3 regions of the Leclercia sp. W6 genome follow, and region 1 is predicted to be linked to each of the others. Evidence: predicted binding sites of a transcription regulator. Region 1 holds the regulator's gene; each other region holds the start of a gene.

Region 1 (2,265 bases):
TACCCCTGGCTGCTGGCGATGCTGCAGGGTTCGTTTATTTCACACATCAATACGCTGGTGGTGCCGGGCGGGAAGATGGGGCTGGCGATGGAGTTAATCATGACGCCGCTGGTGCAGCGGTTAATGGAAGGGAAGAAGATCGATTGAGGCGTGTTGCCCGGTGGCGCTACGCTTACCGGGCCTACAAGGTTCTGTAGGCCGGGCAAACGAAGTGCCGCCCGGCGTTTGATCCAGGACTTACGCCTCGATCACTTCATACGAATGGGTAATATTGACCGCTTTCTCCAGCATCAGCGCCACGGAGCAGTACTTCTCCGCAGAGAGATCCACCGCGCGGGATACCGCAGCATCTTTCAGCGCTTTGCCGGTCACCACGAAATGCAGGTTGATATGGGTGAAGAGACGCGGCGCTTCATCCCGACGCTCTGAGGTCAGTTTCACTTCGCAGTCGGTCACATCGTGACGCCCTTTTTGCAGAATCGATACCACGTCGATAGCGCTGCATCCTCCCGCCGCCATCAGAACCACTTCCATCGGGCTGGGTGCTTTATCACCGGAGTTGCCATCCATCAGAATCTGGTGCCCCGACGCGGACTCACCGAGAAACGTTAAACCTTCAACCCATTTCACACGTGCTTGCATTTTAACTCACTCCAGGATTGCATTTTTCTTGTCAGATTACGCGCCAGTAACAATTCTGGCAACGGAAGTCGACCTGCATCAAGCTGAAGCGAGACACCAGGAGACACGCGGCAAAAGCTATGCTAAAACAGTCGAGATGCTACAGTAATACATTGACGTTGCACATGTATGCAGAGGACATCACACATTACAGGCTGCTAATCAGTGTGACAGCCAGACCCCAGGCAGGGGAAAGAATACGATTGCAACCCCAGAGTACAGGTACAGAGCCAGACTCTGGAGCCAGCTTATAACAGAGGATAACAGCGCATGGTGCTTGGCAAACCGCAAACAGACCCGACTCTCGAATGGTTCTTGTCTCATTGCCACATTCATAAGTACCCATCGAAGAGCACGCTGATTCACCAGGGTGAAAAAGCGGAAACGTTGTATTACATCGTCAAAGGCTCAGTGGCAGTGCTGATCAAAGATGAAGAAGGCAAAGAGATGATCCTCTCTTACCTGAATCAGGGAGACTTTATCGGTGAACTGGGCCTGTTTGAAGAAGGTCAGGAGCGTAGCGCCTGGGTCCGTGCGAAAACCGCGTGTGAAGTGGCTGAGATCTCTTATAAAAAGTTCCGCCAGCTGATCCAGGTTAACCCGGATATCCTGATGCGCCTCTCTTCGCAGATGGCTCGCCGTCTGCAGGTTACTTCCGAGAAAGTGGGCAACCTCGCCTTCCTGGACGTAACGGGCCGTATCGCTCAGACGCTGCTGAACCTGGCGAAACAGCCAGACGCCATGACCCACCCGGACGGTATGCAAATTAAAATTACCCGTCAGGAAATTGGTCAGATCGTCGGTTGCTCCCGTGAGACAGTGGGCCGTATTTTGAAAATGCTGGAAGATCAGAATCTGATTTCCGCCCACGGTAAAACCATCGTGGTTTACGGAACACGTTAATTCCGCTCAGACGGCGTGGCATCGCACGATGACACGCCGTTTTTGTCTCTCTCACCCATGTGGCGCAGGCTCATTTACCACCCGGAAGTTAACTACGCACTGCGGCAAACCCTGGTGCTGTGTCTCCCTGTGGCTGTGGGTTTAGTTCTCGGTTACCTGCAATACGGCCTTCTGTTTTCTCTCGTTCCCGCCTGCTGCAACATTGCGGGTCTCGACACGCCCCATAAACGCTTTTTTAAACGCCTGATGATTGGCGGCTGCTTGTTTGCCGGCTGTAGTCTTGCCGTGCAATTGCTGCTGGCGCGCGATATTCCGCTGCCCCTCATTCTGACTGCCCTGGCGATGACGTTAGGGGTCACGGCGGAGATCAGCGCTCTGCACGCCCGCCTGCTGCCCGCCTCGCTGATTGCGGCCATCTTTACCCTCAGTCTGGCGGGAAATATGCCGATCTGGGCGCCGCTGCTGATCTACGCCCTGGGGACACTCTGGTACGGTCTGTTTAACTGGTTCTGGTTCTGGCTGTGGCGGGAGCAGCCGCTGCGTGAATCCCTGAGCGTGCTCTACCGCCAGCTGGCCGATTACTGCGAAGCGAAATACACCCTGCTGACCCAGCATACCGACCCGGAAAAATCACTGCCGCCGCTGCTGGCACGCCAGCAGAAGGTGGTGGACCTGATTAGT
Region 2 (2,265 bases), 1.3 Mb from region 1:
GGGCAAAATACGCCCGCTTCGCCTCCTTTGTTTAGGAATCGGTGGCAATCCACAATTTGTCATACCTTTACATATCCAGTAAAAACCCGGATACGCATCCCGTTTGCACACGTTGACCGTGTCGTTCGGCGCCACAATGCGCGCCGCAAAAACGTGATGCTGACCGTGCTGCTATTTCGCCTGAATCACCCGGGCAATATCCGCCGAGCTTTGCAGAGTACGGATCTCCTGAAACAGCGCCAGGGCTTCGTCATACTCTTTGCGCAGATAGCTTAGCCACTGCTTGATACGCGCCACATGATACAGGCCGGTGTCGCCCTGCTTTTCGAGGCGGGAGTACTTCTTCAGCAGCGTCACCACCTCCGGCCACGGCATACGCGGCTCGTTGTATTTAATCACCCGGCTGAGGTTTGGCACGTTGAGCGCCCCGCGCCCGATCATAATGGCATTGCAGCCGGTCTCCTGCATGCAGGCCAGCGCGCTCTCGCGATCCCAGATTTCGCCGTTGGCCACCACCGGGATAGTCAGCCGCTTGCGTATCTCGCCGATGGCCTGCCAGTTAATGCGCTCGGTTTTGTAACCATCTTCTTTGGTGCGGCCATGAACCACCAGCTCGCTGGCGCCCGCCTGCTGTACCGCATCGGCAATTTCAAACTGCCTGTCGCCGCTGTCCCAACCGAGGCGAACCTTTACCGTCACCGGCAGATGGGAGGGCACCGCCTCGCGCATCGCTTTCGCGCCGCGGTAGATCAGCTCAGGATCTTTCAGCAGCGTGGCGCCACCGCCGCTGCCGTTAACCATTTTTGACGGACAGCCGCAGTTCAGATCCACGCCCCAGGAGCCCAGCTCGACGGCGCGGGCGGCGTTTTCCGCCAGCCACTCGGGATATTGTCCCAGTAGTTGGATCCGCACCAGGGTGCCGGAGGGGGTGCGGCTCTGGTGATGCAGTTCCGGGCAGAGTCTGTAAAACGATTTTACCGGCAACAACATATCCACCACCCGCAGGAACTCGGTGATGCAATGGTCATAATCGTTAACGTCGGTCAGCAGCTCACGCACCAGCGAATCGAGCACGCCTTCCATCGGTGCCAGTAATACACGCATATCAGTATCCGTAAAAAAAGAGGCGCTATGGTATCTGCTCTGTGTAATGGTGGAAAGCCCTGTTTAAGGGCTCATGGAACCGGGCTGATTTATAATGTTTTTACCCTTCTGGCTGGGGGAATGCCCGAGGTTCCGAATGGGAATGTCTGGTATGCTCAAAAGTCATGATGTGATCCGTAGCACGTTTCCGGTTTTAATTGTATGATGAATGCGTTCCATTAAGGGCTTCCACCATGAATAAAACACTGATCGTTATCTGGCAATACCTGCGCGCCTTCATCCTGATTTATGCCTGCCTCTATGCAGGTATCTTTCTCGCCTCCCTGCTGCCGATCACCATTCCCGGCAGTATTATCGGCATGCTGATCCTGTTTGTGCTGCTTGCGCTGCAAATCCTTCCGGCAAACTGGGTCAAGCCAGGCTGCTCGATACTGATCCGCTATATGGCCCTTCTGTTCGTCCCCATCGGTGTGGGCGTGATGCAGTATTACGATCTGCTGAGCGCGCAGTTTGGCCCGATCTTCGTCTCCTGCACCATCAGTACGCTGGTGGTGTTTTTAGTGGTGAGCTGGAGCACCCATCTGGCACATGGGGAGCGTAAAGTGATTGGACAGAAAGGACAGAAAAAATGATGGCTAATATCTGGTGGTCGCTGCCGCTCACCGTGGCAGTCTTCTTCGCCGCACGTAAGCTGGCGGTGCGCCTGAAGTTCCCGCTGCTTAATCCCCTGCTGGTGGCGATGGTCGTGATCATCCCTTTCCTGCTGTTAACCGGCATCCCTTACGATCACTATTTCCAGGGCAGCAAAGTCCTCAACGATCTGCTCCAGCCTGCGGTGGTCGCGCTGGCGTTTCCGCTGTATGAACAGCTGCACCAGATCCGCGCCCGCTGGAAGTCGATTATTACCATCTGCCTGGTGGGTAGCGTGGTGGCGATGATCACCGGCACCTCGGTGGCGTTGCTGATGGGGGCAACACCGGAAATTGCCGCCTCCATTCTGCCTAAATCGGTCACCACCCCGATTGCCATGGCGGTGGGCGGCAGTCTCGGCGGCATCCCGGCGATCAGCGCCGTGTGCGTCATTTATGTCGGTATTCTGGGTGCGGTATTAGGCCATACGCTGCTGAACGCCATGCGCATCCGCACCAAATCTGCCCGTGG
Region 3 (2,265 bases), 930 kb from region 1:
TGCCCTTCACTCTCACCGTGGTGGTGAACTGTTCTTTCATGCTTATGCGCCGTGCTTCTTCTGCCACGCCTGAACCAGACGCTCGCCCAGCTCTTCTTTATCCATAAAGCCAAAGCCGAGCACGTTGCAGCCTTCGTTGATGGCGGTGACGCCTTCATCGACCGAGCGCATGCCGTACTTCGCTTTGTAGCCATATTTGGTCTGGGCGGTGATAGCACCCGCGCCGCCGCTGCCGCAGAAGGAGATACCGAAGGTGGCGTTCTCCGCCTTCATCACGTCGCCCAGCTTCATGTCTGCCGCCATGCCTGGCACCACGACCGCACGGCCACCCGCTTTTTCAACGCCTGCTGCAACCTTCTGGCCTTTACCCAGGCGATCGCCGATAACGACTGTAATTTGTTCCATGATGTGCTCCTTAAAGGTTGTCTTTGGCGACTTCGAAGTGAACGGAGAGCAGCCAGGCTTCTTCATCAGGAAGATTGCCAAACTGCGCCACCACTTCACGGGCAAGCCGCATGGATTCTGGTGAAATTTCGTCAAACAGGTCAGCCTCGACCTCTGGCAACGGCTCGCCGGTTACCGACCGGTGCGCCATGGCGCGGACGTGGGAGGTCAGCATCTGCTCCTGAACGGCATTGGGGATAATGTGGTGATGACTAAGCAGGGCAAAAATCTGCTTGAGCATGGTGTCGGCCAGCTGTTCAGTTTGCGCCGCCTGGTCTCCAGTGTCGTTTATTACCGTTCCGTTAATCACTCGTCTTACCCCGTTATTGGCTCTGGGATAAAACTAACGCCGGGTGTAAGGGGTTTGTAGCGAGTTGTTTTCCACTTCGAAGTGGAAAGGAGAGCGGCACCAGTGATCTGTGCCACATAATTGCGCTGAATAACGATTTTTCGCTGGCCTAACGTGATGAATATCACGCTCCTGAACGGCAAAAGCCACGTTGTGGAAGTGAAAAAGTTTACGAGCAGACTCGTAGAAGTGTGAGCTGGATAAGGTTTTCTTATGAGGATTCGTTAGAGTGGCCGTGGGTGCTTGAGACTGACCGTCTCATGCATGGGACGGGAAGTGGAAAGCCCCGCCTGACGAAAAATCAGGGCGGGGCTCGAAACGACACGTCCGAACACGTGGAGTTCGCTACCTCGCCCGCTTTAAAAGCAAGGAGGCATCCATGAAAAGCACAAAACTTATTATCAAAGTAACAACGATTGCCGCAATAACAGCAATCCTGCTCACACTGATAACCCGGCGAAACCTGTGCGAAATTAGCTATCGCAAAGGTTCACTGGAGGTGACTGCCCGACTGGATTGCAACTCTGGCAAGGAGTAGAGCGAGTATGCGGGGGGAGTACAATCCCCCTGCATTTCATGAGTGTATCAAGGACGTAAGGCTCAGGCACCCATTAACGGTATTTTTTGTGATAGGTATTGCGCGTGGTAACAAAGCCATCGGCTGCCGCCTGGGCCTCTTTTACTTTGCCTTCGTTCGCCAGCTTCAGCGCGCCGTCAATCTGGCCCACCAGCGTCTCAAGGCCGTGGCGGAAATCTTTCATCTCCGGGCTATCTTCCGCTTTGCCTTCCAGCTTTGGCGGGGTCTCTTTTTGCGCGTCTACCGCGGCGGTGCGCATTTTGGTTAACGCCTCTTTCATCTCCGCCGCGTTATCGGTTTTTTGCACCACTTTCAGGTTTTCGCTGAGGGTGTCCATATTGTCTTCCAGGTCGGCAAAGACCGAGGTGCTCATGACCAGCGATGACGCTGCGAGGATAGCTAACAGGGTTTTACGCATTGCTCACTTCCTTTTTATTATTAAAAAAACCGACTAATACCCTAAATAATTCGCGTTGCAGAACAAGGCACATGTGCCTTGAACAGCGCTTGCGCTGGCCCCAAAGGGGCGAGGCCATAGGCCGAGTAACGCGGCAAGCGCGTGAATCCCCGGGAGCTTACATAAGTAAGTGACCGGGGTGAGCGCGCGCAGCCAACGCATCTGCGGCGTGAAGTATGACGGGTATTACTGACCGGCGATTTTCATTTCCGGTAACAGAACGGAACCGCACTGGATATTGCTGCGTGTCTCAATATCGTTGCCCACCGTCACGATATTACGCCACATATCTTTCAGGTTACCGGCGATGGTAATTTCACTCACCGGATACTGAATCTCACCGTTTTCCACCCAGAAGCCAGACGCCCCGCGCGAGTAGTCGCCGGTGACGCCGCTCACGCCCTGCCCCATCAGCTCGGTGACCACCAGCCCGGTGCC

What was found. Region 1 encodes CRP, which controls carbon source genes, mostly activating them, when cyclic AMP is high. Its sites were predicted from a motif close to ATGTGANNNNNNTCACAT; they were not measured.
Region 2: a site for CRP is predicted at 1,272-1,289, ahead of DVA43_RS02245 (CidA/LrgA family protein). Genes of this name have one in related genera too.
Region 3: a site for CRP is predicted at 855-872, ahead of DVA43_RS15400 (glycine dehydrogenase). Genes of this name have one in related genera too.

Annotation. Positions count from the first base shown of each region.
Region 1 is NZ_CP031104.1:4,083,190-4,085,454, reverse strand. It holds gene DVA43_RS19920 (phosphoribulokinase) at 1-147, shown strand, start outside; gene DVA43_RS19915 (OsmC family protein) at 238-642, opposite strand; gene crp (cAMP-activated global transcriptional regulator CRP) at 952-1,584, shown strand; gene DVA43_RS19905 (YccS/YhfK family putative transporter) at 1,642-2,265, shown strand, end outside.
Region 2 is NZ_CP031104.1:461,757-464,021, reverse strand. It holds gene dusC (tRNA dihydrouridine(16) synthase DusC) at 172-1,104, opposite strand; gene DVA43_RS02245 (CidA/LrgA family protein) at 1,338-1,736, shown strand; gene DVA43_RS02240 (CidB/LrgB family autolysis modulator) at 1,733-2,265, shown strand, end outside.
Region 3 is NZ_CP031104.1:3,156,944-3,159,208, forward strand. It holds gene DVA43_RS15390 (DUF4312 family protein) at 1-40, opposite strand, end outside; gene DVA43_RS15395 (SFCGS family glycine-rich protein) at 43-405, opposite strand; gene DVA43_RS15400 (glycine dehydrogenase) at 416-754, opposite strand; gene DVA43_RS15405 (Hok/Gef family protein) at 1,173-1,331, shown strand; gene cybC (cytochrome b562) at 1,405-1,788, opposite strand; gene pmbA (metalloprotease PmbA) at 2,014-2,265, opposite strand, start outside.